Regions from separate parts of the Paenibacillus sp. S28 genome, predicted to be linked through region 4. Evidence: riboswitches for the same ligand, from Rfam matches in the RefSeq annotation. Region 4 holds a riboswitch; each other region holds the start of a gene.
The links. A riboswitch is a leader RNA that binds a small molecule or an ion and turns the genes downstream of it on or off. The one in region 4 is predicted to bind cyclic di-AMP.
Positions count from the first base shown of each region.

Region 1 (8,075 bases), on a different contig from region 4:
GGGCTTCGATTTTCCGGCCCAAAAATTCCGGCGTCCGGCCAACCATTAGGCCGCAGATAAATACGCCAAGGATCGCATACATGATCATATTGACGAAGCCGACCCCCTTGCCGCCGAACACGACGTTCAGCATCATTTCGGCCAGAGGCGCAAGTCCCCCCAGAGGCGTCAGCGTATCATGCATGTTGTTGACCGACCCCGTCGTTGCGGCAGTGGTGACCGTCGTGAACAACGCGGACTGCGCGATACCAAAGCGCACCTCCTTGCCTTCCATGCTGCCGGCCGAGCTGTTGATTCCCAATTGGTTGATCAGCGGGTTGCCGGCTTTTTCCGCGAAATACGTCAGGCACAGGAACGCTACGAACAGCGTCATCATGACGCTGAAAATCATCCAGCCCTGCTTCTTGTTCCGGGCGAACCGTCCGAACGTGTAAGGCAGCGACGCTGAAATCGTCCACATGCTGAGAATTTCGATCACGTTGGTCAGCGGGCTCGGGTTCTCGAACGGATGGGCCGAGTTGACGCCGAAGAAACCTCCCCCGTTTGTTCCGAGGTGCTTGATCGATTCCAGCGAGGCTACAGGACCCAGCGGAATCTGCTGCACGCCGCCTCCCAACGTTTGCACGGCCCGCAGCGGCTCCAGCGTCTGCGGCACTTTGAGCCCGACCAGCACCAGGGTCACGATGAGGGCGAGCGGCACGAACAGGCGGACATGCGCCTTGATAAAGTCCTCGAAGAAGTTCCCGAGCCCCTCACCCCTGCGGGTGATGCCGCGCATAAAAGCAATCGCGATAGCCAGGCCCGAGGCTGCCGAGGTAAACATCATCATCGTGATGACGATCATTTGGCCAAAATAAGACATGCCGCTCTCTCCGCTGTAATGCTGGAGGTTCGTGTTCGTCATAAAGCTGATGACCGTGTTGAAGGACAGACTCGCCTCCATATTGCCGATGCCGCTCGGGTTGCCCGGAAGGGCGCCCATCGTTCGGAGCAATATATAGCTGATCGCTACCAGAAAGATATTGGTTGCGATCATGCTGAGCGCGTACTTTTTCCAATTCATGCTGCCCCGCTGCTTCAGCCCGATGATCCGGTATAGAACTCTTTCCACGCCGCCAAAGATCCGGTCCGTCCGATTCGGTTCATTGGAAAACATATGATATACGTAAGTGCCTACCGGCTTCACGAGCAGCAGGAGAACGAAAATCACGATACAAATTTGCAAAATATCCAAGGTTGGCTTCCCCCTCTTACGAGCATGTTCTGCTTTGGCCCCTTGAGGCTTACAGATTTAAAATACCGGTCAAAATTTTTCCGGATGGATCAAGGCGTAAACCAAATAGATAAAGACAAGCACGGCGAATGCTCCAACGACAATCATTGGTCTTTGCCCCCTTCTTCCACCACTCGGCCGCACCAATGAAGAAATAACAAGAACACGCCATAAGTGGCAGCGAGTGCAAGTATCATATATACATCCATCATCGTTTCCGGTCTCTCCTTTGCATGGTTAGAATCATCTTTATTTCAGTAAAAATCCGACTTCGCCGTTTAAGGTATAAATGATGTGATCTGCACCAAGCCCCCGGTAAATGCCGGGTGAGCTGCCCCTCTGCGTAATGACATATACCGGTTCCGACGTCCAGGGACGGCAGATTTGCAAATAGCGGCAGGTCAGGTTGAGGCTGCTTTCAAACAGAAAGATTTTGCCGACCTCTATTTCGGGAACCACCCAATCCTCCGCGTGATTCGTATTCAGCCGGATGATCCGCTGCACCCCCATTTTTCTCAAGAGGCGTTCCTCCCGGGCACTGTTGGTCAGAACGGCAAAGGGCCTCTTCCAATACATCAGCAGCTTGATAAAATTGCGTCCCGCCTCGTTCGGCGCGGTCACAATGACGACGTTGTCCATTTCAAAGGCTCCTCCTGTGCGGCAGCCGCGAATACGCAAAAGAAGCCGCAGGGAAAGAAGGACCTTTCCCGCGGCTTCTTGAATGTGGACGAATATAAATAGGATCGTCCTATATTCAACATGCGCACGACAAGTGCTGCCTCTCCCGTTACGCTGACGAGGTTAGCTGTCGGATTCGGGCGTGAGAGTCGCCCTACCTTCCGGTACTTACCGTACCGGAAAGATTCACCCCGGCGGCTTCCGTTCCAGGCGGCCGCTGTGGTTCCCCCGCTCCCGGCCGTTTCCGGCCGGAATTAAGCGTTATTGATAAGTGTATGTGATTGTGATGAATGCTCTCTTTTGTTCCAGTAAGCTAAAAAAGGGTAAAAAAAACACAGAGGCCAGCTGATCCCCCTGTGATCCGAAAGTTTATTCGGGTCGCAAGTTTCATCATTCCTCTCTCAAACGGCGCTTACGAGGTTAGCTGACGGATTCGAGCGGTGAGAGTCGCTCTACCCGGCCGGATCCATGGCATCCGTAGCCGGGATTCACCCCTGCGGCTGGCAGCAGACCCCCGACTCTCACACCGGTTCGCTGCTCCATGGCACGCGTTTGGTTCCCCCGATTTCCGCGCTTTTTTGCGGAAACTCAGCGATTAGTAATGGAAACTGTATTGAATACGCTCTGAATCATACACCCGCTCCTTCCAAGCTGTAAAGGCAGTCTAAAAATCATGAACCGCGAATTTTGGAACATTCAGGACCTTATTAGCGCTTACATTTTGGCTTTTTGACTTCTACCTCTTCCATGCTCCCGATTTGGCGCATTTATGAAAACCAGGTCATTCAGGGACACTGGCTCGCAGGAATATCCGCATTGACATTACAGTTCAATCGTTTAAAATTAAATTGTGCGCTTGGTAAATGCTTCGGCTGGATGATGATTCATAGCAGCACAAAAGGAGGAGGATGGCAGTGAGCGTCTACGATTTTCAAGTGAACACGCTGCGCGGCAAAGAGGTATCGTTAAAGGAATATGAAGGTGACGTGCTGCTGATCGTGAACACGGCCAGCAAATGCGGATTTACGCCGCAGTTTCGCGGGCTGCAGGAGCTGTACGACGAGTTCCGCGACCATCATTTTCAAATTCTCGGTTTTCCGAGCAACCAGTTTGCCAATCAGGAGCCAGGTACCAGCGAGGAGATCGGCGAATTCTGCCAGATGAATTACGGGGTCACGTTCCCGATGTTTGAGAAGATCGACGTCAAGGGCAGCAACGCCCATCCACTGTTTCAATATCTTACCCGGGAAGCGCCGGGCGTGCTCGGATCAAAAGCGGTCAAGTGGAACTTTACCAAGTTCCTGGTCGATTCCAAGGGCAGGGTCATCAAGCGTTACGCGCCCAAAACGACACCGGACAAAATCGAAAACGACATCCGCAAGCTGCTTGCATCCCGAAAAAGCGAATAGTGACACAACATGCCACAAAGCAAAAAAAGCTTCCCTGGATTTCTCCAAGGAAGCTTCTTTCTGTGTTCATAGATGCGGTAGAGAGGACTCGAACCTCCACGGGCGTACGCCCACTACCCCCTCAAGATAGCGTGTCTGCCATTCCACCACTACCGCATATCCAAAGTTCATTTAGCGAACTTTTTTATTATACACAAAATCATCCGAATTGTAAAGGGAAATGCACTAGAACATCATATATGTAATATTATATAACATAAAAACCAACGAATATACTGAATAAGTCGCCATAACATTGACAAATCATTATATTTATGTAATATTAACTTACAAATAATAGTGCTCGATGATTTCAATCTGCAATTCACGTCATATTTCTTATCATAAGATAATCTGGAGGTGACCGTGTTGAACGACAAAAGCACCAAACTGCTCGATTACGTGCAAACGCTGGATAACGACTTGTCGGTTGGAGGCTTCAGCCATGTGTTTGACCTCCAAACCCGAATTGCAGAAGGGCGCATCCAGAGCCAGGAAGAGCTGGAAGGGTTCATCCTTCATCCGATGATGAATCGCTTGGTCCGCCAAGACGGCGCGGCCATTCTGGCGATTTACGCAGCTGCCGACCAACGGGATATCCGTCAGATCGCCATAATTGACCGGTACATCCTCGGAAGAATCGCTGTACATGAAAATGATGAAGCGGTGCGCCAACGGGGCAGAAGACTTTTGAAACTGGCCCAGGCTCTGTACCCCTGGCTCAATCTGAAGGTTCTTGACGAACTCGCGCAGAAGGAGCTGTCTCCCGTCTGCCTGGCCACGGCGCATGCCTATGTCAACTATCAGCTCGGGTCCAGCCGCGACCACACCGTTTATGGCTATATGCAATCTGCGGTCTGCACATGCATCCAGCTCGCTGCCCGCTCGCTAAGCATTCCGCCTCACGACGCCAAAGCGTTGGCCGGCAAATGGACGGCTGAAATGGAGCGCGCATGGACAGCGGAGAAAGACTCCCTGCCCACAGACCTTGTCAACATCCAGGAGAACGACTCCCATATCGCCTCGTGAACCCTTTACCAACACCACAAAGGCACTCCGCTCTGCCCTGCCGCAGCGAAGTGCCTTTTCTGTTCCCATGTATGTACTTGACCTTCATCTTACTGATCGCGGGACTGGTTCTTCCGGTATTCCACAAACTTGATGTACTCCTTAATAAACTCCTTCTCGTGATCGGATAGCGGCATTTCGTTTAACTGCCTTCCGTTTTCCCACAAATAAGGATCCTGCTGCTCTTTCACCATATACGGCCCCGGTTCCTTGCCCAGAATCAGCCAGTCAAGGCTGACGCCGAAAAAGCTCGAAATTTCGATCAATTTATTGGTGCTCGGGGTGGACTTCCCCCTTTTCCAATCTCCGAAATTCCCCGTGCTGATATTAAGCTGCTCGCAAAACGACTTTTTGGTCATCCCCTTCTGCTTAATTAATGCCTCAATACGTCCGTAAATGGATTGCATAAAAAACCGCCTTCCAGTCATGTCGCAAAAAACGACGCATTTAAGTAATTTTATGCTTGCAATATGACGCAAAAACGTGTATAGTATTCTTTATATTAGGAATTTCCATACCTATGGCTCTTATTGTATCATTAGTCCCTTTTCTAATCCAACCGCCCTGCAATCATTCACTTCATATCTGACCTTACCTTTCCAACGCGATTCGGGCCCGCTTATGACCAATACCAAGACAGGGAGCGACCGCTTTTGCACACACTCGACATTTCTTATCATGAATTGATCCATGCCATGAGGCAATGTATTGCCGTCGTGGATGCCGGAGGAGTTATCATTTCAGTGAACCACGCCTGGATTCAAAGCGCATATGACGAAGGCGTCCCCCAATCCTTTAACTGGGTTGGCATTAATTTCATGCAAATCGCCGACGCCCTTTCGGGAGAAGACGAACAAGACCTGGACAGACTCCAGGCGGTTTTGCAGGGTATTTCTACATACTACAGGAACGAATTCCGATCGAGCTGCATCCAGCCCTCCCGCTGGTTTCAAATCGAGGCTTTCCCGCTCCGGAACGGCGCCAGGGAGGAACCCCGGGGAATGATCGTCTGCCTGTCGGATATCAGCCGAAGCAAACAGCTCGAGAACGACTTGATGACCGCCTTATCCCAGATCCGCACTCTACGCGGATTGCTGCCCATCTGCGCTGTCTGCAAACGAATTCGCGATGACGATGACTTGTGGAATTCCATCGAGAGTTTTTTGCAAAAGCATGCCCACACCGAATTCACGCACGATATTTGCCCGGACTGCATACGCCGGCTGTATCCCAAGTACTCGTCCATATTGGACACGCCTACTCATCAGTAGCTGCACCACCTCCAGTCTCTTCCCCAACCAAACACTTCTTCAAAATCATCGTCAACGCACCGCAGCTTTTTTTCGTTGACGTTCTTTGTTCATATCCATATAATTGTTATGACAATTATATTTTGAAGGAGTGTTTTCCCTGTCCCGCTTCTCATCTTCGTCCCAAACGATCGGTTTCCGATACGGAAATATGTCCCGCAGAATGTCTTCTATTTTTGCAGGCCTGCTTAAGCCTTACGGCATCACACCCGAGCAATGGTCCGTACTGTACCAGGTTCACCTCCAGGAAGGCATTAACCAGAAGGAACTCGCGCTTCGCTCCGGCAAAGACCAGCCCTCCATCACCCGCATTCTCGATGTGCTGGACAAGAAAGAACTGATTCAGCGCAAGCCGGATCCGGCTGACCGCCGGGCTTATTTAATCTACGCCACGCCAGCCGTGCAGGAGCTGATGAAAGAAACGATCCCGATGGAGCTGAAGCTCAATGACGAGCTGATCGCCGGCATTACGGACGAGCAATTGGAGTCACTGAACCGCATCATGGATCAAATCAATAAAAATATAGACCGAATTTTAATGGAGTAGGAGTCACCTATGAACGACACCCGAGAGAAACTGTGGACACGTGAGTTTATTATGCTTACGCTGTGCAACCTGCTGTTATTTTTAAATTTGCAAATGATCGTATCCCCTCTGTCCGGCTATGTAAAAGAACATTTTCACGCCAGCGCCTTCATGGTCAGCATGTTTACGACCCTGTTCTCGCTGGCTGCGATCGCGGCGCGCCTGTATTCCGCCAAGGCTTTGGAGAAAGGCATCCGTAATCAAATCTTATATATCGGCCTTGCCTTAGCGCTGCTCGCCACCTTCGGTTACCTGTGGAGCGGCACGATGGCGCTGCTGCTGCTGATGCGGATCGTGTTCGGCGTTGGCTTCGGCATGGGCAGCACGACGCTGCCTACGATGGCATCCGGTATTATACCGGTCCGCAGGCTGGGCGAGGGAATGGGCTATTTCGGACTGTCGACAAGCATCGCCCTTTCGCTTGGACCTGTCATCGGGACGGCGCTTCTGGAGAACAAAGGGTTCGACACGCTGGTATATGCTACGCTAATCGTTATTGCCCTGATCTTCCCGCTGGTCATTCCGCTGACCAAAAAGGTGAAGCCGGCCGCCCCGGCCATTCCAAAAGAATTTACGGCGGTTCCCCAGAAGCAGGGCTTTCCGAAAGCGCTCCTTCTGCCCAGCCTGATGAACCTGCTGATGTCCATTACCTATGGCGGACTGCTCAGTTTTATTAATTTGTTCGGAAAAGAGGCCAGCCTCGCGAACGCATCGCTGTTCTTTCTGTTCAATGCGGCCGCCGTCGTGCTGATTCGGCCCATCTCGGGCAAAATTTACGACCGCAAGGGGCATATCGCCCTGCTCATTCCGTCGGCGGTGCTGCTCATTGGAGGGCTATGGCTGCTGTCTTATGCCCATACCACCGGATTTTTAGCCTTGGCCGCTCTGTGCTACGGCCTCGGATTCGGCACGGTTCAGCCGACCCTTCAATCCTGGATGCTGCAGCAGGTTCCTCCGCAAAAGCAGGGACTCGCCAACAGTATGTATTTCAACTCGCTGGACCTTGGCATCGCCGTTGGAGCCATGGTTTTGGGCCAGATCGCCCAATACTCGACTTACGGGGCAATGTACCGTTACGCATCCTTGTTCCTCGTCCTGTTCATCATAGTATACGCGTTCTATCTTGCCAAACGGGCAAAGAACAACAACATGCCAAACCGCGATACCGGAACGTCCACAACCGTATAAAGCCCCTTGGGCTTGATCGATTCAGCACCTTTCTGCACCTGGCAGAAGGGTGCTTTTTATTTCTTTTACAATCACAGCCATATGCCCCCAGCCCACAGATCACTCTACTCCCTGTAGTTGCCCTGGTTCCACTAGAGGCTCTCCCAATGCATTAATGAAAATTACTACATAAATTAATGTCATATTTTATAACTTAAAATGTTAAATATACTTTCAAATCTATCAATCAAGGAGTAAAATAGTCATATTATCTACCATAAGCCATATTCCTATTACAATTCCGGGGGAGAGATTACGATGAACATGCCGGCCGCATCCACTGCCTTCGAGACGTTTATGCCCATTCAGCCGGGCTTTGCCAAGCATTTTACCGATTACACAGAGCATTGCGACTTATTACCAGACACTCCGCTGCCTGTTCTGTTCTACCAATTCTCGGTCCCATGCGGCCACTCAGGACGCTGCCCCATGCTGCCTGGGGGACATGTCGATATGTTGTTCCCGGTCGGAGGCTCCCCTACCGA
Region 1 covers NZ_JACVTM010000010.1:175,887-183,961, reverse strand. Annotated here, with positions in the region: gene kdpA (potassium-transporting ATPase subunit KdpA) at 1-1,234, opposite strand, end outside; gene kdpF (K(+)-transporting ATPase subunit F) at 1,304-1,381, opposite strand; gene IAE55_RS23010 (hypothetical protein) at 1,523-1,912, opposite strand; cyclic di-AMP (ydaO/yuaA leader) riboswitch at 2,050-2,222, opposite strand; cyclic di-AMP (ydaO/yuaA leader) riboswitch at 2,345-2,555, opposite strand; gene IAE55_RS23005 (glutathione peroxidase) at 2,866-3,360, shown strand; tRNA gene IAE55_RS23000 (tRNA-Leu) at 3,434-3,516, opposite strand; gene IAE55_RS22995 (urease accessory UreF family protein) at 3,769-4,428, shown strand; gene IAE55_RS22990 (helix-turn-helix domain-containing protein) at 4,518-4,874, opposite strand; gene IAE55_RS22985 (PAS domain-containing protein) at 5,121-5,738, shown strand; gene IAE55_RS22980 (MarR family winged helix-turn-helix transcriptional regulator) at 5,941-6,324, shown strand; gene IAE55_RS22975 (MFS transporter) at 6,334-7,551, shown strand; gene IAE55_RS22970 (AraC family transcriptional regulator) at 7,849-8,075, shown strand, end outside.
Region 1: another riboswitch for cyclic di-AMP. It lies ahead of IAE55_RS23010 (hypothetical protein); the one in region 4 lies ahead of IAE55_RS32930 (C40 family peptidase).

Region 2 (8,075 bases), on a different contig from region 4:
CCGATTGGCGAATACTGCCTCGTACTGGAAGGCGCGGATCCGAAGGAGGAGCAGAAGCAGCGGGATGCTTGGTGGCAGGAGCTGACCTTGGAAGAGCATGTGGAGCATTACGAAGGGGAAGGGTTGCCAAGGAAAGACGCTATGAAGAAGGCGGCCGCCGACCGCGGCGTTTCCAAAAGGGATGTGTATAACGCGCTATTGTAACAAATGCAGTGGTGAGGGAGCAGTAGGTAGAAGAGAGAAATTTGGTGGGTAAACCACATTTTTGAAAAGACAGTCGCCTTTTATAGGGATGAAAGTTTTTCCGAGGATAGGGAATTTGTGGCAAAATGGAAGCAGCCGGAGTTAGGATGCATCGTGCGGCTGCTTCTCTTCTCCTTGGAGCGGTCATATCGTCTTCAATCAAAAAAAATGCCTCCCACGGCCGGGTTCTAAGCCGAGGAGACACCAAGGAGATATGAAAAAGGTTAGAATTAACAATTTGAATTACTCTTATTATATACTAAAAATCTTAATTTGTCACAGGTGTTGGGATTTCTGATATGCAATCGTGACAAACAATTTTTCCTTTGAAGTAAGTAACATTCTCGGCATTGCCGCAGAAGATGCAGGCCGGTTCGTATTTCTTGAGCATAATACGTTCTCCGTCCACGTAAATCTCAAGTGCGTCTTTCTCTCCAATGCCCAAGGTACGGCGCAGTTCAATGGGGATAACTACCCGACCCAGTTCGTCTACCTTTCTTACAATACCAGTTGATTTCATCATAACTGATCATTGCTCCTCTCGCCATAGTTTTAAATGTCATAATTCGACAACGTTCTCTCTTTAATGATATCAATAATACCAACGATTCCCAAAACAGTCAACCAGTAAATTTGGTTCAATAACCTTACAAATAGCATAACAGCTAGGAAATCACTCATATCAGGATTCTTTTCCAATTATATCGCCTTGGTAGTATAATGTCGATTTGGAAAACCTTAATTCTGCTTATTTCGACATGTATCGACACCAATTGTCAAAAATATTTCAAAATTAAAACACTTAACAACCCGAATTTCACAAAATGAATGGAGTTGACCTGAACATGAACCCACTAAGTGAGGAAAAAGTCTTTAAAGATCCGGTTCACAATTATATTCACGTCCAGGACTCCACGGTTTGGAGGCTCATTAATACGACCGAATTTCAGCGCTTGCGGCGGATCCGGCAGCTTGGAACCTCGTATTTGACGTTTCATGGAGCGGAGCACAGCCGTTTCTCCCATTCTTTAGGGGTATATGAGATTACACGACGGATTATTTCGCAATTTGAGCGCAGCGGATATCCGGATTGGCCGAAAGAAGAGAGGCTGCTGACGCTGTGTGCGGCGCTGCTGCACGACCTGGGACACGGCCCCTTTTCCCATTCGATTGAAGAGGCCTTTCATATGAATCATGAAGACTGGACGCGCCGGATTGTCACCGGAGATACGGAAGTGAATGACATTTTGAGCGAGATTGCCCCGGACTTCCCGGACAAGGTTTCCGCCGTCATCGCGAAGACCTATGATAAACCGATTGTGGTGAACCTCGTTTCAAGCCCCTTGGATGCCGACCGGATGGATTACCTGCTTCGGGATGCCTATTACACCGGGGTGAACTACGGTACGATTGATATTGACCGTATTCTGCGGATGCTCCGTCCTTACCAGGGGAGAGTGGTGGTCAAAGAGTCCGGGATGCATGCCGTGGAGGATTATTTAATGTCCAGGTACCAGATGTACTGGCAGGTCTACTTCCATCCGGTAACCCGCAGTTCGGAAATTATTTTGCGCCAAATTTTCCGGCGGGCCAAGGAGCTGTACCAGGATGGTTATCCATTTGGCTTTATGGTCGAGCCGCTGCCGCAGCTCTTTGAAGACAAACTGGACGTGCAAGCTTATCTGAAGCTGGACGAGGCGCTGATTCAAACGGCTTTCCTCCAGTGGTCCTATGAGGACGACCGCATACTCAGCGAGCTGTGCACCCGATTTATGCACCGTAAACTGTATAAATATGTAGAAATGGACTCCGTCGATTTGGAAATGATCGATGAAATCCGCCGGGAGTTTGGACAAGCTGGAATGAACCCAGAATATGATCTGGAGATTGATTTTCCGACCGATCTTCCTTACGATGTATTTCGTCCGGGTGACGAGTCGAGCCAGAAACAGATCCTACTGCTCGACCGCCAGGAGCAGCTGCGGGAAATATCCGAGGTGTCGGATATTGTCCGTTCCATCAGCGGCATTCACCGCGGGAAATATCACTTGTATTATCCGGAAGATAAACTAGAAAAGGCGATAACCGATCTTTCTCCTTCGATTTCTCGCATTTTCAAGCTTTAATGACAAAATACCGTACGAAAAGGAACATGGGGTACCGACAAGAAGGGAGTTCAAATTCATGGAACTGTTCGACACGCACACCCATCTGGATGCGCAACAATTCGACGAGGACCGGGAGCGGGTCATTGACAATGCCGTACAAGCCGGTGTAACCCGGATGATCAACGTTGGCTTTAACCGGGAGACGATTCCATCGACGATGAAGCTGGTGGAAACGTATGATTTTATATATGCGGCCATAGGCTGGCATCCGCAGGACGCCGTTTTTATGCAGGAAGGCGATCTGGAGTGGATTGCATCCTTATGCAGTCATCCCAAGGTGGTGGCCATCGGTGAAATTGGACTGGATTACTACTGGGACACCTCGCCGAAGGATGTGCAGCACCGGGTCCTCCGCCAGCAGATCGGACTGGCCCGAGAGCTCAACATGCCAATTGTTATACATAACCGGGACGCCCATGAGGATATTGTGAAAATATTACGGGAAGAGAAGGCCGGCGAGGTCGGCGGCGTCATGCATTCGTTCTCGGGGAGCTGGGAAACCGCGAAGCTGTGCCTGAATATGGGCTTCCATCTTTCGTTTGGCGGACCGATTACGTTCAAGAATGCCAGAGTTCCCAAAGAGGTCCTAGCTCAGGTTCCGATGGACAGGCTGCTCATCGAAACCGACTCCCCTTATCTCACGCCGCATCCTTTCCGAGGAAAGAGAAACGAGTCGGCAAACGTCCGTCTGGTCGCTGAAGCGGCAGCCCTGATTAAGGGGGTTGACCTGGAGGAAATTGCCCGGATTACCACCCAAAATGGGCTGGAACGATTTGGAATTGTGTGAAATCGGGAGAAAAACAGCCGAAAAAATGAGCATGAGCGAATGATTAAAGAATTTTAACAAACAAAACGCCGAATATTACATTTTTTTAACCACTTTTTCAAATAAACGTGGTTGATTACTGCTTTACAACATGCATCAAAACAGGATATCATCTTTTCAGTGAATCATTGAGCTGTCGTTAAGGTCTTACCTTCGCAGCTTTCATGAACCAGTCTCGCTGAGTCTCCCGCATGGGAGAACGGGGGAACCAATACTGGAGCGGGTCATGACAGACCGGAAGTGGTCCCATGCCCGCAAGCGTATTTGATTTCTTTCTTGGGTCTCTGGGGTGAATTGAACGGCTTTACGCCATGAGCGTAAGGACGCGAATAGGGCGGCTCTCTTTCGCCCGAACCCGACAGCTAACCCCGTAAGCGGATAAAGAGAGGTACCCTCGTGCATGACAATTCCGATATTCAGACATCCGGAAGCCACGAAAGAGTCCTCGTAAGCTCTTTTCTATCGGCTTCTTTTGTTTTGAATAAAGGAGAGGCAGTCATCATACTGTTGTATAACAGGAGGTGACAAATCATGATGGAGAGATTGGTTCATGGTGCAAGAACGCATGCTTTCTGTGGGTTCTTGTAAAAAATTGAGTATAGTCGCGTCAAATACAATCATGCATAACTCTAGACGGCGAGGCTATGAAGGAGGATCGAGAAAGTGGGCGTTTTCCAACCAGAGAAGACCCATGATTCAAAAATCTCCAGCATGTCTTACGCATTGCGATGGAAGCATGAGAATTTGCGCCAGATCTCCACTGCAGCTATCGTTTCAATCGCGGTTACCCTGATGATCTTGCTGCTCGTGTACAGTCAATCGCGAAAACAAGTTTATTTGGTAGTAGACGGTCAAATGAAATCTGTACAGACCAATACATCTTTACTTCAAGAAATGCTGGATGAGCAGGAAATCAGTCTGAAACCCGAGGACCAAATATCGATGCCGCTGAGCGGGGCTATATCCGACGGCGACAAGGTCGTGATCGACCGCGCGAGTCCTGTGAAAGTGACGGCTGATGGTGCAACGAAGCATTTGTATACAACGGCCAAAACGGTCGGCGACGTGCTGAAAGAAACCGGCGTCAAAGTCAAGGAAACGGACATTGTGACTCCGGCTGTCGAAACGGCGGTCTCCACCAACACGGACATCCGGATCGTCCGGATGAACAAACAAGTGGTACAGCGTCATGAATCCCTCCCCTTCCGGGTGGTCAAAACCTCCGACCCCAGCATTTACAAAGGCGAGTCGCGGGTGATTCAGCAGGGAGCTCCTGGCGTCATGGTGCAGTACATTGAGAAGAAGTACAAAGACGGCAAGCTGGTGTCCATGAAAATGGTGGGCAAAAAAGTGCAGACGGTGACCAAGGATAAGGTCATTGCCGTCGGCACGAAGAAAAAGCCTGTTCCCGTAGTGACCGAAGTCAAAACAGCCGTTGCCAAAGCTTCTTCTACCCCTGCCAAGGTGAAGAAGGTCAGCAGCAGCAGTAACAACCGGGTCAGCAAGGCTGGCGTTGACTTTTCCTACAAGAAGCTGATCAAAGTATCCATGACCGCTTATTCGTCTGGCGAGTCCGGAGTCGGCACACGCACCGCCACAGGAACACGCGTCACGGAAGGCCGCACGATTGCGGTTGATCCAAGCGTCATTCCTTTGGGATGGTGGGTTTACATTGAAGGCGTTGGCTTCCGTCGTGCGGAAGACACAGGCGGAGCCATTAAGGGAAATAAAATCGATATATACTACGATTCCGTCCAGCAGGCACGCAACTTTGGCCGTAAATCCGGCCTTAAGGTGTACGTGATCGGTCCGGTCAAACCGGAGCTGAACTAATTTCGTTTTACTTTGCCATTCTAATGTTATAGTATTATGATCATGAAAATGTCATGCTAAAGAAGAGGAGCTTTCCTCTTCTTTTTGTTGTTAATTTACAGCAGTTTGTCTATACCGGGACCCCGCAAAGTACCTGAACAGGCATCACGGTTATGCCCACTTGCAGGGATACTTGGCTGTCCGGCGGCATTGACGGGTATAATGTACTCGAAAGGAAGACAGGAAATCATGATTAAAGAAGTCATTGTGGTGGAAGGCCGGGATGATACCGTGGCCGTGAAGCGGGCGGTGGATGCCGATACGATCGAGACAGGCGGCTCGGCCATCAATGCGCGTATACTCCAGCGGATCGCGCTGGCTCAGGAGCGGCGGGGGGTCATTGTGCTGACGGACCCGGACCACGCCGGCGAAAGAATCCGCAAAATCATTTCGGCCAAGGTGCCCGGCTGCAAGCATGCGTTTATCCCGGAGGCCGATGCGACCCGCAAGGGGGATATCGGTGTGGAGAACGCCTCGCCTGCGGCGATCCGCAGAGCTCTGGAGCGGGTTCACACCTCTTATGAGGGCGCGGAAAGCCAGATCGACATGGAGGACCTGATGGAGGCGGGGCTGCTGGTGCACCCGGATGCCGCCGCCCGGCGGATGGCGATGGGCAACCTCCTCGGTATCGGCTACTGCAATGGCAAGCAATTTTATAAGCGACTCGCTATATTTCAAATATCCCGCGAAGAATTCGCGGATGCGCTTGCCCGTATCGAAGATGAAGGAGGCCGGACAACGTGAACGGCATGGACGACATCGCCACACCAAGGCGAACCAAAGAAATCATCCAGCGCCACGGCTTTTCATTCAAGAAGAGCCTGGGGCAAAATTTTTTGATCGACCAAAATATTTTAAATAAAATCGTGGATGCGGCCGGACTTGATTCCACCAAGGGTGCCCTGGAGATCGGTCCCGGTATCGGCGCCCTGACCGAAAAGCTGGCCCAGCAGGCAGGGGCCGTCACGGCGGTTGAGATCGACCAGAGGCTGATTCCGATCCTCGAGGAGGTTCTCGCCCCATACCCCGGCGTAAAGGTTCATCATGGGGATGTACTGAAGACGGACCTCGCTGCGCTGTTTAAGAGTAATTTTGCCGGCGTATCCAAAGTCAGCGTTGTGGCCAACCTTCCGTACTATGTGACGACGCCGATCTTGATGAAGCTGCTGGAGGAGCGGCTCCCGCTGGAGAACATCGTCGTGATGATCCAGAAGGAGGTGGCGGACCGGATGGCCGCCCGGCCGGGCACGAAGGATTACGGCAGCCTGAGCATTGCCGTGCAGTATTACAGCGTGCCGGAGCTGGTGTGTATCGTGCCGAAGACGGTATTCATTCCGCAGCCGAACGTGGAATCGGCAGTGATCCGTCTGGCCGTGCGGGAACAGCCGCCGGTTGCGGTGGACGATGAGCGGCATTTCTTCGAGGTGGTACAAGCATCGTTCGCTCAGCGGCGAAAGACGATATCGAACAATCTGAAGAGCCGCTTCTTCCCCACAGAGGGCCGGGAGCGTCTGGATCAGCTGCTGCATGCAGCGGGAATCGACCCGTCCCGCCGCGGCGAGACGCTCAGCATTGAGGAATATGCCGTGCTTAGCAACCTGCTGCGGAAGGAAGGCATCGGCTTAAATTAAACAAAAGATGAACCAATAGGGGGATTCGCCCATACCATGGGGTAGGGGTGATGTTCATGAATATTGGAGACCTGGTCGTGCGCAGATCCTACGGCGGCGATATCGCGTTCCGCGTCGAGGATTTGCGCAGGGACGAAGCGGTGATTAAGGGAACGGAGTTCAGACTTCTGGCGGATTCCCCGCTCGATGATCTGGTAAGGGTCCCTTATGCGCCGGTAAGCGAAAAAACCGAGAAAGCAAATATTAGAGCAAACGAGTCGCTCAGTTTACTGAAACGTCACCGTCAGGAGCAGACCCAGCGGAATCAGGCCACCTTGAGCGGAAGCGGGGAATGGGGAACAGCTGAGCCGGCTTATTTCGAAGTCCCCGGGAAGGTGCTTCATCTGGATGGAGATCCGAATTATTTAAAAAAGAGCCTGAGTCTGTATGAGCAGCTTCGGGTTCCGGCCGAGGGCCATTATGTGAATGAGGCCGGGATGGCGGACGCCCTGTACCGGTTGCTGCCTCGGGTCCGGCCTGATATTGTGGTGATCACGGGTCATGACGGCGTACTGAAGCATCGCCAGAATCATGATTTGTACAGCTTGAACAGCTATAAAAACTCGCAGAACTTCGTCAGGGCGATTCAGGTGGCGCGCCAGTTTGAGCGCCATTACGATCAGATGACGATTATCGCCGGCGCATGCCAGTCGCACTTTGAGGCGCTGCTGCAGGCCGGAGCCAACTTTGCCAGCTCCCCGGGGCGCATCTTGATTCATGCCCTGGATCCGGTATATGTTGCCGCCAAGGCGTCGTTTACATCGGTTAGAGATACGATCAATATGACGGATGTGCTTCACAATACGATCAGCGGCACGCAGGGCGTCGGGGGCATTGAAACCCGCGGGAGCTACCGGATCGGCCTGCCCCGGCTGAACGACTTAACCAAGCTTAAGGTGACGCCGTCGGCCATTTAACATGTCCGGAAATGCCATGCAAAGCTCTTGACCTGACAGTATAACGAAATGCAGGAACCGTAATCTGCCGGCGGATTGCGGTTTTTTGTTGTTATCCGGGTGTAAGCAGAAATGAGCTGGGTTTCCGCAAAAAAATTCGTTGACAACATAAAATTGATGCTGATATAATTATTGTTTTGATTTGACAAAACCTTCTTTTCGAGTTATAATGGACAAGGAAAGAGGTGGTCGTCGACAATGGCTAAAAATACGCTGTTGGAAATCAAACGCAATCTCGAAGCTCACGTGGGTCAGAAGATTTCGCTTCGGGCTAACGGTGGTCGTCGCAAGACCGTCGAGCGTACTGGTGTTTTGGAAGAAACGTACCCATCTGTTTTTA
Region 2 covers NZ_JACVTM010000026.1:9,384-17,458, forward strand. Annotated here, with positions in the region: gene rsmI (16S rRNA (cytidine(1402)-2'-O)-methyltransferase) at 1-204, shown strand, start outside; gene IAE55_RS31820 (AbrB/MazE/SpoVT family DNA-binding domain-containing protein) at 512-766, opposite strand; gene IAE55_RS31825 (HD domain-containing protein) at 1,089-2,369, shown strand; gene IAE55_RS31830 (TatD family hydrolase) at 2,428-3,198, shown strand; cyclic di-AMP (ydaO/yuaA leader) riboswitch at 3,404-3,630, shown strand; gene IAE55_RS31835 (ubiquitin-like domain-containing protein) at 3,901-5,070, shown strand; gene rnmV (ribonuclease M5) at 5,299-5,853, shown strand; gene rsmA (16S rRNA (adenine(1518)-N(6)/adenine(1519)-N(6))-dimethyltransferase RsmA) at 5,850-6,740, shown strand; gene yabG (sporulation peptidase YabG) at 6,797-7,696, shown strand; gene veg (biofilm formation stimulator Veg) at 7,934-8,075, shown strand, end outside.
Region 2: another riboswitch for cyclic di-AMP. It lies ahead of IAE55_RS31835 (ubiquitin-like domain-containing protein); the one in region 4 lies ahead of IAE55_RS32930 (C40 family peptidase).

Region 3 (8,075 bases), on a different contig from region 4:
TCCTTCGTTGGGCGTAGAATCATCGGTATCCATCCTTTCGTTTTGTAAAATGTTCAAGCAATGGGCGTGCCGTTGCCGACAGGCACATCAGGGGCCAGCAGCACCACATCGCCCTCTTCCGGAACTCCGCCTAGAACGAGCACTTCCGATTCATATCCGGCAATCCGCCGTACGGGAAAATTAACGACGGCGGCCACCTGGCGGCCGACCAGCTGCTCCGGGGTATACCTTCTCGTAATCTGGGCCGAGGAACGCTTGACTCCAAGCTCCCCGAAATCAATGCTCAGCTTGAGCGCCGGCTTGCGCGCCTCCGGAAAAGGCTCCGCCTTGACCACCGTTCCGATGCGAATGTCCAGCTTCATCAAATCTTCGATGGTTGCCACAACTTTTCCTCCTTCTTATGCCATGATTATATCTCTCCATTATATCCCTGCCTGTCAATGGCAAAAGCACTTTCACCAACCTAAAAAAAGGCTGCACACCGCAGCCCAGATTCCCATAACGTATTTTATCGATATAGCCGCAAATAACAAATTAGCAATATGCCTAACTTTCAAGCTTGCCTTTTCATTTATTCTAAAAATCAATCGTTCATCCTCAAATACGACAGTTAATGACGCATTACTTTAGTATGGTGAAATAAATAACTGCGAAGGAGTAGATGAACTTGAAGAGACTCGCTGGGAAAATCGCTCTTGTAACCGGAGGAAGCCGGGGAGCAGGACGAGGGATTGCCGTTGAACTTGGGAAAGCCGGAGCAGTAGTTTATGTGTCCGGAAGAAGTTTACGAGGCACGACTACACACGGTTTTCCAGGCAGTATCGATGAAACTGTGGAGGAGATTCGAAGTCATGGAGGAGAGGCGTACGCATGTCGTTGCGATCATACCCGTGATGAGGATACACAAGCTTTGATCGAGAGAATCCGACAGGAACAAGGACGGCTCCATATCCTAGTGAATAACGTCTGGGGACTGCATGACTTGGAAGTGAATTTACAATCCAAACCATTCTGGGAATATCCGCTGAACATGTGGGATGCGATGTTTCAGAATGGAGTACGCCCACAAATAGCGACAAACCATTATGCGATTCCGCTTATGCTGGAAGCTGATTCTGGATTGATCGTACATACCACATTTCAGGATCAGGATAAGTATTTAGGAACTTTCTATTACGACCTCGCCAAGAATACCATTAACCGCTCAGTGCTCGGATTAGCTCATGATCTCAAAAGCACTGAAATAACCGTGGTAGCGGTCTCCCCTGGCTGGATGAGAACAGAACTGGTATTAAGGAACTTCGGTACAGATGAAGCTCATTGGAAGGAGGTTGATGCTCTGAAACACACGGAGTCGCCGTATTACGTAGGGCGAGCGGTGTCAGCCCTAGCTGGGGATGATGAAGTGAAACTGAAAAACGGACTGGTACTACAGGCTGGTGATCTTGCCCAGGAATACGGGTTCACCGATATTGATGGACGGTTCATCCCTCCCTTTTTAATATAATCAGTCTCATTGAAAAAACGAATACTCGCTAGAGCTCAGTTAACCGCCTTCTTATCGGGCGGTTAACTTGCTGCCTAATACAGCGAGTAGATCGTTTGAGTGAAGGCCAGTGCGATTCAAGATGCGGTTTTCTTTCCAGGAGGCAAATCCCATGACCGCGGGCTATCCTCCATAGGCTTCCCGAGTCCGGTAAATATGCTGGTCCATCAAAAAGTTCAGCAGCATGCGGTTGAATGCATGGGGCTGGCACAAATGGGTCGGATACATCGCATCCTCGATCGTCGCCAGCTGCACATGCCGGAAAAGGGTGGCCGCCCGCTGCATTTGCTTGACGAACCACTCGCTTTGGCTGCCTGCGACGCACAGTACAGGCATCGGCAGCCGCGCCAAATTGGCGGGCATCTCCATACGCAGCAGCTCCATGCGCTGCTTGATCGACTCTGTCGGCCGCTTGTGGTACAGCTCCTTGCGGAGGATGCTGTAGACCGGTCTCCACCGGTTATACGTCACCCGCAGCGACCGGAGGAAAAACTCTGCAGGCAAATAATAAGAAAGCCAGCTGCACGCCTCGCAAATATTCAGCAAATGGTTCTTTTTCCCGAAGCATCCCGCGAAGTAGCTGTCTACGAGTACCAGGGCGCTGATACGGTCCGGATGAAGGGCGGCAAACGTCTGGGCGAGCACGCTTCCGCTGGAACAGCCGACAAGCGTCGCCTGCGTAATATGCAGCTTATTGAGCAGCTCGCACAGATCGCTGCATTGGGTTTCCATAATGTGCCCGACCTCCACGTCAAGCTTCCCCGAATTGCCGTAACCCCGGAGATCCAGCACAATCACCTTTGCCCGCTTGCTGAAATATTCGACCTGGGGCTCAAACATATGATGGGACGACAAATGCCCGTGAATGAACACAATGGGCGTGCCGCTGCCGTGAATTTCGTAATATAACGTGGTTCCGTTTACTTGTATCTGAGGCACTTCATGTTCTCCTCTCTCCCAAATAACCTGTTTTCTCTGTTTGTGCAAAATCGCGGGCGCCGCCCGCTTGGGAATCGATGCTTCTCCTTGTTTAAACAACAAAAAAGAAGCACCGGAAAGAGGACACTCTTCCATGCTTCCAACTCCAAGGCCGAATAAGCCTTGCCATCTGCATGAATAACAGCTGCCTCTCTTAACACGCTTGCGTGGTTAGCTGACGGATTCGGGCCCAAGAGTAGCCCTACTCATCACTTTCGAGATTCACCCCATATGGCCGCAGCGGATGCTGCAGACACGACCGGTTCCCCCGCTTTCCGCCCTCCGGCGGAAATTCAGCGAATAGACATATTCCATGTACACGCTTCATCCTTCAAAATGAGCGCACAGAAAAACACAGAGCAGATACCCTGTGTTGATTCGTCAAATCACAGTTTCCTCCGCTCTCAACTACGCTTACGAGGTTAGCTGACGGATTCGGGCCGTGAGAGTAGCCCTACGGAAACAGGCGTTATCCTGCCTCCGATTCACCCCTGCAAGCCGCAAGCCCCAGCATAAAGCTCCGTGGGACGAGGACTGCGATTGGTTCCCCCGCTTTTCATCGGAAAATTCAGCGTTCATCAAGTCGCAAATCTTACTCTATTGGATGATGAAATGAATATACGCCTGGGACGGCGAACTGTAAAGCAGGGAAACGATACGATTCCCTGCTTTATTTGGGGATCTGATGGGAAAACGGGTCCTAATCCGTAGGAATCATTGTTTTACGGCCTTTCCTACCGCTTTCCTTAGCTTTGCTGGATAACTGAAGGCGGGAAGCCATTCAAATGGCTGAACCCGCCCATTGGATCGGAAAATAATGCCGGAGTAGGGCTGAAGCCGCTAGGCTGAAAAAAAGCGGCTTTTTACCGGAATTTTGGACTTTGCACTGGAAAGATGCTGGTTTTGATCTAAAAAAATCCGCCTCGTCTTCTTGCCAAAGATATCCCTTGGACGTATGATTCGGATAGTTTACCAATCGGACACATGTATGGAACCCTACTGGCCGTGACGATCCGGAACAAGACGGCAGGGAGTATCCATGAAATCACGGTCAAGGAGGATGTCACGATGAACCGGGCTTTGATCTCCACCATCGAACTGTTTGAAATCGATCTTCCAAGGTACCAGCACCACAGCCTGGGCTGGCTGGAAAACTGCCGGATCGGCATTGTAAAGCTGCCTTACTCGGGAGAGGAAGGGCTTGCCGAGGGCCTGCTGTGCTCAGGCAAGCAAGCCTTCGACCTGGTACGGTGGGGCTGCTGCCTGCGTTATATTTGCGGCCTGACGCTGGAAGAGGCCATCACCGCGACGGCCATGCACATTCTGAAGCAGCCGGACCACAATCAATACCCGCTCGCGCTGATGGCGCTGCTTGATGTCAGATCACGCCTGGAGCAGCATACCGCGCGCACAACAGCCGAACACATGGGAAGATCCCTTGATGCCGGCCTTCTCGAGCTGAATCGTACGGCTTACGCCAAAGGAGCCGCAGCATCGTTGCGGATCGGGGGAGGAACGTCGCTTGCGATCTCCGGCCTGACGGCTGACCTTGATACGGAAGTCCAGGCGAACGCTCCCGTCAACCGCCTCCCGCTGCTCGGCCCGGAGTTCCCGACGGATACCCGCGCCTTGATCCGCCGCTCCTCGGCATATCTGTCCCTGTTCGGCGCCAGCACAAAGAACCGCCACCCCGGATAATCCCCGAGTGGCGGTTTTTTTGTGCTGCCTGCGCGGGCGGCTACAGCGCCTGCTCCTCGCTGCGAAGCTGCACCAGCGCTTTTCGCTGCCAGGCCTTGCTCCTCCAGCGGACCCAGAGCAGGATGCCCCGCAGCCATTCGTCGGCGATAAACGCTGCCCAGATACCGTACAGGCCGTATCCCCAATGGATGCCGAGCAGGTACGTCAGCGGCACGCTGAAGAGCCAGGTCACCGTGATGGACACGATCATGGCGGACCGGGCGTCGCCGGCGGCCTGCAGCGACCGTTCCAGGATGACGTTGAAGTTGCGCCCCGGCTCCAGCAGAAAGCTCAGCAGCAGCAGGGCCGCTCCCATCGCGATAATGTCCGGGTCGGTCGTGAACAGCTTCATCAGCGGCTGCCGGAACAGCGTCAGCACGGCGACGGCCGCCAGCGTGATCAGCTCGCTCCGGATCAAATTCCGGATCACCTGCTTGTAGGCCTCTTCCCTCTGGCCTGCGCCGACCAGCTGCCCGACGATGATCTGCCCGCCCCGGCCCAGCGAGACGGCCAGAATCATGACGAAGAACATGATGTTCTGCGTGTAAATTTTCGTTGCCAGCACGCTGGCCCCAAGCGACGAAATAAAGGCCGTGGTCACAAACTGGTTGGCGGAGTACGACAAGGACACGGCCGAGGACGGCACGCCGACGCGTAGCACCTTCCCGATATGCTCACGGCTCCACACGAACAGGTCGTTCCAGCGGATGTAGACGCCCGCCGCCTTGCGGAGCAGCACCAGATTGACGGCCAGCCCGACGCACTGGGCAAAGGCGGTGGATATCGCCACCCCGACGACGCCCAGCTTCGGAAAGCCTCCGGGACCGTAAATAAACAGGTAATTGCCGAAAATATTCAGCACGTTCATGCCGATCGTGACAACCATCGTCTGCCGGGTTAATCCATGAGACTGAATCATGGCCGTGACGGCGGTCAGCAGCGCCTGAATGACCAGGGCGCCCCCGGCGATGAGCAAATACTTCTCCGCCTGTCCGAACAGGGAAGGATCGAGGTCGAATATCCGCAGCAGCGGCCCGCTGAGCATCATGACGATGACGCTCACGACCAGGCCGAACAGGAAGTTCAGCGCCAGCGAGGACCCGGCCAGCCGGCCGATCTCATGCTGTCTGCGGGCACCCAAATACTGCGAGATAACCACCGCGGAGCCGAGCGCCACGAAATTGAACATCAGCACCGCAAACATGATGATCTGGTTCGCGACGCCGACTGCAGCAACCGCGCCGTCGGACACCTTGCTCAGCATGAACGTGTCCGATGTCCTGAGAAACATTTGAAGGGCCGATTCCACAAAAATCGGCCACGTAATCGCAAGCAGCGACAGCTTGCTAACGGGGTTGTCTCCCGCGATGGATCTGGACATTACAGGCCGTAAGCCTCCCGGATCTTGGCGATGCCAAGCTTCGCGGTCTCCAGCGCAGTCAACCCGCCGTAGCTGTCCATAAACAGCTCCAGCGACAGGTAGCCCTCATATCCCGCATCCGCCAGCGTTCTGGCGAGCGCTCCGGACGGAGCGATGCCGTCTCCCGGAAATACCCGGTGGGCGTCCTGGATCTCGGAGCGGGACGGAGCCGCCGGATAATCGTTCACATGGACGATGCCGATCCGGTTCCCAGGCAAGCCTTCAAGGTCCCGAAGCTCGCTGCCGCCGGTATACATGTGGAACGGATCGATAAGAATTTTGGCGTCCGCCACCCCGCTGGCTTGAGATACGTAAATCGCATCCTTCAGGCTGTTCAGCCGGGCAGCTTTTCCCCAGAATTCAAGATAGGGCTCTATGCCGATCCGGCGGGCCAACTCGGCCAGCTTGGCAAAGGAAGCGGCAAATTCGTCCAGCGTGACGTGGGCAACCTGTCCGAAGGGGGGCGCCGCAGCCGCGAGACAGCCCAGCTCCGCCAGCATTTCCATTTCCTTCTCCGCTTGATCGAAGCCGCGCTGTCTCGCTTCAGGGTCACGGTCGGCCCAAGCCCAGAAGGCGATGGCGTTCGCCACCTTCAGTCCATGATCTTCGATATACCGTCTAAGCTCCTGCAGCTCGCCACCCTCTGCAAGGTAAGCTTCAATGTCCCGTACCCACAGCTCGATGCCCTCATAGCCTGCTTCCGCCGCCACGCGGACCTGCTCTTTGACGCCGAGTCCGTAAGGCAGGAGTGTAGATGTATTCAATGACAATTTGAAAGGAAACAAGCTTGATCTCCTTCTTTCCGTAAGTAGTTAAGGGGTAAATGGCACCCTTCTCTGCTCGGCATGGCTCTGCATGCCCAGCTCGATGACACGGATCGCCATCCGGGCCTGCTCGGGCTTTACGCCAAGCTCCGACACACCATGGATAGCCTCCGCCACGTTGCGGTAATAGGCGTCATAGCATCCCGGAATCGTCTTCAGACGCCCCGTAAACTGCAGGCCGTCCCGGCTGGCCACGAGGCTTCCCCACATCTCCTGCGGCTCTTCGCCCCATCCGGGCGATCCCGGCAGCCTGCCGGCCTTCAGCAGATTTTCCTGAGGATCTTCTCCATACTTGACAAACGAACCCTCCGTCCCGTACAACCGGTATCTCGGAGCCGGATCCCGGGCCAGCAGGGTCGATTTCACCGACACCTTCAGCCCATCCGGATACCCCAGCGATACGTCAAAATAGTCCGGGGCCAGCGTCCGCTCCCGCTGCGTCCGCACCTCCGCCTGCACGCTGTCCGGAAGCCCGAACAGCGTCAGCGCCTGGTCGATCAGGTGGACGCCCAGGTCATAGAACGTCCCGGACCCTTCGGCCCCCGCATCCCGCCAGCGGCTGGGATCGGCATTCGGGCTGAACCGGTCCCAGCGAAATTCCGCTTCGGTGATCCGGCCGACCAGACCGCGGCGGACAACCTCCTGCAGCGTCAGGTAATCGCCGTCCCACCGGCGGTTATGGAACACGCTGAGCACCAGCCCCTTGTCTTGGGCCAGCGCGATCAGTTCGTCCGCTTCCTCCGTCGTCGGCGTGAACGGCTTCTCTACGACGACATGCTTGCCGGCCAGCAGGGCGTCCTTGACAAACGAATAGTGCGCCGTACTCGGCGTCGTAATGACGATCAAGTCGATGTCCGGATCCTCATAGGCTTCCCGGACGTCCTGTACAGCCCGGACGGACGGGTAGGCCTGCAGGCACGAATGGCCGCTCCGCTGGACGATCATCGCCAGCTCCAGCTCCGGTACGGCCGTGATGACCGGGCAGTGAAACGTCCTGGCGGCGAATCCGTAACCGACCACCGCTGTCCTCACCTTCTCCTTCATTCGCATCACTCTCCTATACAGCCAGGCGAATGTTAACCTTCGCCGGCCCCGATGTTATACAGAATCCGGTTGACCGGATACAGCGATTCCGACTCCTTGACCGGAACCAAATCCCGGTACATCGGATTGTAATACTTTTTGCGGTACTGGCTGGCAGTGAGTCCCTTCACGGCTTTGAACACCCTGCTGAAGTAATTTTCGTCCGAGAATCCGACCGCAAAGGCGACCTCCTTGATGCTGTGCTCCTCGTACAGCAGGAGCTGGCAGGCGCGCTCGATCCGCCGTTGAATAATCGCGTCGCGCGGCGTGCGGCCCATATACTGCACAAAAGACCTGGAGAAATGCTCATGCGACCAGCCGATCCGTCTCGCCAGCATTTCCACCGAAATGGCCTCCCCCAAATGCTTGTCGATATAATCGAGCGCCTTGACGATTTGGGGAGGAATCCGGTTGGCCGGCGTCGTCAGCGGCTCGTCGAAGAGATGGCCGCTGATTTCCGTCAGCAGCGACCATAGAAGCGAGCTCC
Region 3 covers NZ_JACVTM010000003.1:302,075-310,149, reverse strand. Annotated here, with positions in the region: gene IAE55_RS10025 (DinB family protein) at 1-23, opposite strand, end outside; gene csaA (chaperone CsaA) at 54-383, opposite strand; gene IAE55_RS10015 (SDR family NAD(P)-dependent oxidoreductase) at 662-1,507, shown strand; gene IAE55_RS10010 (alpha/beta fold hydrolase) at 1,670-2,485, opposite strand; cyclic di-AMP (ydaO/yuaA leader) riboswitch at 2,669-2,833, opposite strand; cyclic di-AMP (ydaO/yuaA leader) riboswitch at 2,921-3,108, opposite strand; gene IAE55_RS10005 (hypothetical protein) at 3,593-4,222, shown strand; gene IAE55_RS10000 (MATE family efflux transporter) at 4,263-5,642, opposite strand; gene IAE55_RS09995 (sugar phosphate isomerase/epimerase family protein) at 5,642-6,466, opposite strand; gene IAE55_RS09990 (oxidoreductase) at 6,494-7,549, opposite strand; gene IAE55_RS09985 (AraC family transcriptional regulator) at 7,582-8,075, opposite strand, start outside.
Region 3: another riboswitch for cyclic di-AMP. It lies ahead of IAE55_RS10010 (alpha/beta fold hydrolase); the one in region 4 lies ahead of IAE55_RS32930 (C40 family peptidase).

Region 4 (8,075 bases):
AACTACCTGAAGGCGGACATGGATCATAAAGTGCTCCTCCGCTGGAACGTAAGCATTACCAAGCTGATTGAAACCCTGCTTGGAAGTCTGTCCTGGTGAGGTGAGAGCAGTGAAATCCTATATTGTTAACGGTTGGAAAAGCGTCAAAGACCAATTTTATGTCATGATCATCATGTTCCTGTACCAGCTGCTCTGGGGCTACTTCCTGTACCGTCTGATCGATTCGGCGGTCGTGCCGCTGCTGATGCGGTATCCCGATCCCCCGCCGACCGAACTCAGCCAAGTCCTCTATTATGTGGAGGGACAAATGAGCTTAACCCAAAGCAGCACCGTGCATACCTACCTGTGGGTTCTGTTGGGGATGGTCGCCCTCCGCATGCTGCTGACCCCTTTTATCCACGCGGGCATCTTCTATGGCCTGCACCGGGAGCATCAGGGGGAACGCGGACTGTTTTTCTTCCAGGGCATGAAGCTGCACGGCAAAACGGTGTTTCTTTTTCACCTGATCGAATGGGTGCTTATCGCCGCTCCGTTATACTGGATGATCCCGAAGATGTATCCAATCCTGCTCAGCGCGATCCAAAACCATGCCCAGCTGCTTCACTGCATCCCGTACATTGCAGTCTGGCTTCTGTACTGCTACATCGTCCATCAGATGATTCTGTTCATGCAGTTTGGCAAAACCGGTGGAACCAGCATGTTCTCCTCGCTCTGGATCTGCCTGCGAAGCGCGCTGCCGGTCATCGGTATATCCGTTCTGCTGGGCGCGGTCAGCCTGCTCTTGTATGGCATTACCAGCAGCGTCTCTCTGATCTGGGCAGGGCTTGCCACCCTGATTATCCAACAGGGCTATCATATGGTCAGCTGTATCTTTAAATTATGGAATATCTCCTCCCAATATGATTTGTGGCATCAGCAAATGAACCGTACGAAAAAAAATATTTCGGAATAGTTAAAATTTTGTCATCACTTTAATCCGCTGATAAAAGAAGAACCCCGTCTCTTTCTGTTGAAAAGAGGCGGGGTTTTTGTTGTAAAATGATTGTTAACCATTTGCCAAAGTATAAATCCTCTGTTAAAATAATCCGAGTACGAACTTAGTAACAACTTTGTAATCTTTGCTGTAACGATTTTGACTTTGCTGTAACTGATTTCATCATTTGTCCGTTCATTTGATTGGTATGTACGATTATAGGTAACTTGTCAGCATGTCCATTTCCGGTGCAATCATCACGAGCCGAATTCCCGGGCACCAGGAAGCGGGGGATCCAATTTTGGGTGAATTGATCTCGCTACAGAGGGATCATAGGGGACCTTCTACCGAATCCTTAAGCTAACCTCGCAGGCATTGGAAGGGGTTTATTTTTTTGAAGAAGAAGTTGGCAGCCGCAGCGCTGGGCCTTACACTTGCGTTCTCCATGGGCACCGGCAGCGTATTTGCGGATTCATCTCTGAATCACATCGTTAACAACACGATCGGCGTTTCTTACAAAACCGGCGGAACAACTACGAACGGCTTCGATTGCTCCGGTTTTACCCGTTACGTGTACCAAAAGCTGGGGTTAACCCTCCCGCGTGTATCGGCTGCGCAATATAAAACAGGTACCGCTGTTTCCAAAAGCCAGCTGAGAGCAGGAGACCTTGTTTTCTTTAACACCCTAGGCGCAGGCGTTTCCCATGTCGGCATTTACATCGGCAACGGAAAATTCGCGCACGCGTCCTCTTCGAAAGGCGTTACCATTAGCAAACTGAGCCAAAGCTACTACGCCAACCGCTACGTTGGCGCCAAACGGGTCATGAGTACGGCCAAATACCAAGCTGCGGTTTACAATTGATTATCTCTCGAAAACAATGCATATCCAGAACAACCCGCGCCGCTGATTTTTGCCGAAATCGCCCCGCGGGTTTGTTGTTACTTATTAGACGTACGAACCACCGAAAAGGTAACAGCATTTCAAAAAAATTTTTTAAACGAGTAAATCCACGATTTTCTCCTGTTTTTTCCACCCTTGTCATTTCTTTTACCCACTCGTCCAACAAATAAACATCATTTCCTATAATTTTTCCTACAAATCTTCTTTTTCTGTTAGAAACAATTGCCAAAGTCCGATTCCTTTGTTACAATAGTCCCAGCGATAGTAACAACTTTGTAATCTTTACCTGACACAAAGTTGCGAACGAATAAGAAGTAACAGGGAATTATACATAGTGTAAAAAGTTCATGCCGAATTTCCTCACACTAAGGAAAGCGGGGGAACCAGTTATGGGTGAATTGATCTTGCTTCAGAGGGATCATAGGGGGCCTTCTACCGAATCCTTAAGCTAACCTCGCAGGCGCCGGAAGGGGTATTTTACTTGAAGAAGAAACTTGCAGCAGCAGTCATGAGTTTCGCCATCGTGCTCACGGTCGGCACAGGAAGCGCTTTCGCGGATTCCAAGATGGATAAAGTGATCGACAGTGCGATCGGAACCAAGTACAGAACGGGCGGAACCACAACAAGCGGATTTGACTGCTCGGGATTTACAATGTACGTATTTGATCAATTGGGCATCGATCTGCCCCATCAGTCTGGATCCCAGTTCAGCATGGGTTCGGCCGTATCCCGCAGTGATCTGAGAGCAGGCGACTTGGTATTCTTTAATACATCGGGAGCCGGAGTATCCCATGTCGGAATTTACGTCGGCGACGGAAAATTCGCACATGCCTCCACTTCTCGCGGTGTGATCATCAGCTCTCTGAGCGACAGCTACTACGTCAACCGCTACGTTGGCGCCAAACGAATCATGAGTACGGATAAATACAAAACCGCCGCCGTCGATTCCGAGGACGTAGATGACGTCCAGTAATGCAGGTAAAGCAAGGGTACGAGATCCCGTAGAATGAGATTTTTGCCGAAATCTCCTTTTGCGGGATTTTTTGCGGACAGAAATGGGTAACCCTTCCATTCCCGCCCGCTACTCCTCATTTACCCCTATATTCCGGAATTAAACAGATATCTGCGGCAATCCGGAATATTTTTTCTCTAATGTTCAAATCCTACAGGGAGGTCTGGAAGGGAGATCTGCACATGAACCTCCAACATGAGAGCTTCATGATCGTTCCCATGACCCGGGAGCATGCTGAGACCGTCTGCGGTTGGGCGTACGAACCTCCATACGATTTATACGGCTGGCTGCCGTGGGATCAGATGGAGGCGCTTGGCGTCGAATTTGGTGATCCTGAGGTGAGGCAAAGCCAGTATGTGTCCGTCCTGGATGCTGAACATACCTTGTGCGGGTTCGCGCAGTTCTTTCCCTTGGCAGGCGTGACCCGGCTTGGTGTTGGCATGCGGCCTGATTTATGCGGCCAGGGGCTGGGTAAGAGCTTTATGCAGGCTGTGGTCGGCGCAGCCCGGGAAAAACGGCCTGGGGACGAAATCGACCTTGAAGTGCACACATGGAATAAGCGGGCCATCCGGGCTTACGGGAAGTCGGGGTTTGTTATCGCTGATACCTACCCCAAGCTGACCCCTGAAGGTGAACAGCTGTTTCACTGTATGGTCTATGAAGGGATCTAACTTTGAAAATTCCATCATCATAAAAATGGTACAAATTTGTGTATTTTTGGTGGCCCCAAGTTTGGATTCGTTTGCTTTTTTGACACAAACTATTTGATGTGATGGCTTGTTCCGTTATAATGAAGGAATGAAGAATGACAGTTTACATAGAAAGGACGAAAACGGATGCAAAAATGGATCATGAGCGGTGTATTAACGATCGCAGTGGTTATGGCAATTGTGCTCATGTTTACGCTTCCAGGCAAAGAGCAGGTGGCGGAAGAAGAGAAGCCGACCATGCCGGAAGTTACGATGGACGCCGCAGCGGCCGAATCTACGATTAAAGCACAGGGCTGCATTAGCTGTCACGGGGATCAGCTTCAGGGTGCCGTAGGCCCGAACCTTCAAAAGATCGGAAGCCAACTGTCCGCTGAAGAGATTTACACCATTATCACTAAAGGTAAAGGCGGCATGCCATCCTTTAAAGACAAGTTGAAAGCTGAAGAGATCGCCAATGTGGCCCAGTGGTTGGCTGAGAAGAAATAACGGTTGTAACGCATACAGAAACACGCTTTGGAAGAACGGGACGTTCATCGCAAAGCGTGTTTTTATTTGCTGCATTATTCTCGTTACCTTTTTTCGCCGGAACGCATTTTTTCAAACAGTTCGTTAAATTGGTGAGCCTCCTTGACATCCAGGGACGTAATCCCGCCTTCATCCCATGAAGTCAAACGCAGCGTCACATTTTTATAATCAATCGTAATAAAGGGGTGGTGGCCAAAAGCCTCTGAAATGGCCGCAACCTCATCCACAAAGGAAATGCCCTTCATGAAATTGGAGAAAACGTATTTGCGCACGATCCAGCGGCCCTCTTCAAGCTCCCAGCCTTCCAGCTTAGACAAATGCGTTTCTACTTCTTCTTGCGTATATACCATTCTTCCGTTCCTCCCTGAAACCTAACATCCCCGAGGTTCACCAGGATGTGTCATTAATGTATGCTCGGGCGAAAAACCTTTACCCATTGTATTCATCCCTGAATGTAATCATGCTTCTCCAAGGAGAGTACATACGAATAATATCTTACCATGGACGGGTTTAAAAAATCCATCCGGCCCCAGGGACTATATCAGTGAGACTACGGTCAGCTCCTCGTCGCCGATCAAGAGGTTGATCCGGTGATGGTCCTTGTCATACATCACGATACCGCTTCCAACGGTGATGACAGGTTCGGCTCCCAGCGCATAGAACAAATCCTCCGCCAGCGCCTCATGCACCTCACGCTTCTCTTTGATGCCCAGCTGCATCCAATCCTGCTCCGCCATTTCAAAAAATAAATAACTGTCCGGAATTTCCCCGACAGCTGCCGTCAAATCGGTCAATATGCCGTCATAGTCACGACCATGCTTAACACCCATGCCATTCCCTCCATATCGAAGTTTAGTTACTCATACGATCTATAAGCGATTATTGTGAATGGTGAATGCCCTGCTCCATGCGCCCCTGTGTCAGGGTCTCAAGTGGGCCATTCGTCACCCGTTTGTGCTGTGATTATTCCCTTCAGGGTATGCTGCTCGGACTTGATTTTGTAGGACAGATGAACCTTGTCATTTCATTATACCGGAAAATATCCCTTAAAAAAAAAGAGAATGGTGTCGATAAATAATATAAACCGTTTTTTGTGAAAGCGACCATGTTGCAAGGATGTAAACGCGGTCGATTCCGAAAGGATTCAATTCTATTTCTCATGGATGAGGTGTGCAATGGAAATTTCAACGATTGTTGGCCTGATACTCGGTGTGGTTGCAGTCCTAGTCGGCATGGTGCTGAAGGGCGCCCCGATCGTCAGCCTGCTGACGCCCGCCGCTTATGTCATTATTCTCGCCGGAACCGCCGCTACGCTGTTTATCGGCTTTCCGATGTCTGAGGTCAAAAAGTTCCCAAAGCTGTTAAAAATGACCTTCGTCAAACAAAAACTCATGCAGCGTCAAGAGCTCATCACCCTGTTCATGGAGTGGGCCTCCATCACCCGCCGGGAAGGCCTCCTCGCTCTGGAGACCAAGGTCGAAGAAATCGACGACGCCTTCCTGCGCAACGGTATGCGCATGATTATCGACGGTAACGACCAGGAGTTCGTCCGCGACGTCTTGATGGAAGATATTGCGGCGACGGAAGAGCGTCACCGTGCAGGTGCCCTGCTCTTCTCCCAGGCCGGTATGTATGCTCCTTCCCTCGGGGTGCTTGGTGCCGTCGTCGGCCTGATCGCTGCCCTGACCAAGATGGAGAATATGGCCGAGCTGGCCCACGCGATTGGCGCGGCCTTTATTGCGACGCTGCTCGGTATTTTTACCGGTTATGTCCTGTGGCACCCGATCGCCAATAAGCTGAAACGCCTGTCCAAAAAAGAAGTGGAGCTCAAGCTCATGATGGTGGAAGGACTGCTGTCGATTCAATCCGGCGTATCCACCATTGCGATCAGCCAGAAGCTCTCCGTCTTCTTAACCCCTTCCGAGCGTGCTCAAATGAATGAGAAGGAGGATGGTTCAGGTGGCCAAGAAGACTAGACATGAACCGCATGAGGAGCATGCCGACGAATCCTGGCTTCTCCCCTATGCCGACCTGCTGACACTGCTGCTGGCCCTGTTTATCGTGCTCTATTCCATGAGCGCCACGGACGCCAAGAAATTCGAGGAAATGAGCCAGGCCTTCAACAATGCCCTCAGCACCGGAAACGGCGTGCTCAACTTCAGGTCGAATTTGCCGATGGATAAAAATATGGACCAAGGCAAAAAAGACTCCCAAGAGAGCATCGTCACGAATAACAATGACAAGAAACAGAAAGCCCAGCTGGCCAAGCAGGAACAGGAAGACCTGGAGAAGCTGAAGCAGCAGTTGGATCAATATATCAAAACGAACGGCCTGACGAACCAGCTGGATACCAAACTGAACCAATCGCAGCTTACGATCACGATCAGCGACAACGCCCTGTTTGCTTCAGGCAGCGCTCAGGTGAAGCCTGAGTCACGCCAGCTGGCGCTCGCCATCAGCAGTATGCTGCAGCAGTTCCCGACGTATGACGTCGTCGTGTCCGGCCATACGGACAATATGCCGATCTCGAACAGCGAGTACGCGTCCAACTGGGACCTGAGCTCCAACCGGGCGCTGAACTTCCTGAAGATTCTGCTCACCAACAAGCAGCTCGACCCGGCCAAGTTCACCTCCACCGCCTTCGGCGAGTTCCGGCCCGTGGCTTCCAACGATACCGCAGCCGGCCGCGCTAAAAACCGCCGCGTCGAGGTATCCATCATCCGGAAGTACCAGAATATCAGCGAGCAAATCCCAGTAACCACGAATAAAAAATAGCATAGCGTAACTAATGGACAGGCTGTTCCCTTTGGATAAAGGGAGCAGCCTTTTTGATAGTAGACGGCACATGTCTCAGGGAATGGGCTAATAGGTTGAAGCCCTCACCCTGTATCAGGCCTGGCCCCTCTCTACCCTAGGCGGTAATTCAGCAGCTGTCCAAGCTCTTCCTTTTCCTGCGGCGTTAAATCGCGCCATTTCCCTTTGCCCAGGGATCCCAGGTGGATATTCATAATCCGAATCCGCTGCAGTCGGCGCACTTCATAGCCGAAGGCGCTGCACATCCGGCGGATCTGCCGGTTTTTCCCCTCGGTCAGAATGATCTTGAACACCCGCTCTGAGATCCGCGTCACCTTGCAGGGAAGGGTCATTTCGCCCAAAATCTTCACCCCGCTGGCCATGCCTGTTAAAAAGGACGGCGTAACCGGCTTGTCTACCGTGACGATGTACTCTTTCTCATGCTTGCCTTCGGCCCGCAGTATTTTATTGACGATGTCGCCGTCACTCGTCAGGAGAATAAGCCCTTCGGAATCTTTATCCAGCCGGCCGATCGGAAAAATCCGCTCCGAGTGGCCCACGAAGTCCACAATGTTGCCCTTGATATGCTGCTCCGTCGTACTGGTGATCCCAACCGGTTTATTCAGCGCAATATAGACATGCGTCTCTTTCTTCTCTTGCAGGGGCCGGCCGTTGATGCGGACGTCGTCCCCTTCCTCCGCCTGGCTGCCCAGCACCGCCTGAACGCCGTTGATCGTCACCTTCCCGCTCTCTACCAGCTTATCCGCTTCACGCCGGGAACAATACCCGGTCTCACTGATATATTTGTTAATCCTCAAAGCTTATACCCCATCTCATTATGGTTTACCCCGGACAAGAGTACGGCTCATTCCCGTTCTGGTCCTTCCCCATGCTCCGGCCGTGCCGCCGGCAGCGTTAACGTAACCTGAGTGCCCTTGTTAACGGCGCTCTTGATTTGAAGTGATCCTTTATGGCCCTCCACAATTCGCTGGCTGACCATCAGGCCAAGGCCTGTCCCGTTTTCCTTGTTGGTAAAAAACGGTTCTCCTACCTTCTCCATCTGGTGCTCAGGAATCCCTACACCTTCATCCGTAATCGTAATCCCCAGGTGGTCCGGGTCCGGCCGGAACAGATCGATACGAATGACGCCGCCTACAGGCA
Region 4 covers NZ_JACVTM010000030.1:7,837-15,911, forward strand. Annotated here, with positions in the region: gene IAE55_RS32915 (M1 family metallopeptidase) at 1-99, shown strand, start outside; gene IAE55_RS32920 (hypothetical protein) at 110-952, shown strand; cyclic di-AMP (ydaO/yuaA leader) riboswitch at 1,226-1,363, shown strand; gene IAE55_RS32925 (C40 family peptidase) at 1,368-1,835, shown strand; cyclic di-AMP (ydaO/yuaA leader) riboswitch at 2,213-2,352, shown strand; gene IAE55_RS32930 (C40 family peptidase) at 2,356-2,847, shown strand; gene IAE55_RS32935 (GNAT family N-acetyltransferase) at 3,069-3,557, shown strand; gene IAE55_RS32940 (c-type cytochrome) at 3,723-4,082, shown strand; gene IAE55_RS32945 (4a-hydroxytetrahydrobiopterin dehydratase) at 4,166-4,471, opposite strand; gene IAE55_RS32950 (hypothetical protein) at 4,658-4,951, opposite strand; gene motA (flagellar motor stator protein MotA) at 5,297-6,097, shown strand; gene motB (flagellar motor protein MotB) at 6,081-6,896, shown strand; gene rluF (23S rRNA pseudouridine(2604) synthase RluF) at 7,028-7,732, opposite strand; gene IAE55_RS32970 (ATP-binding protein) at 7,780-8,075, opposite strand, start outside.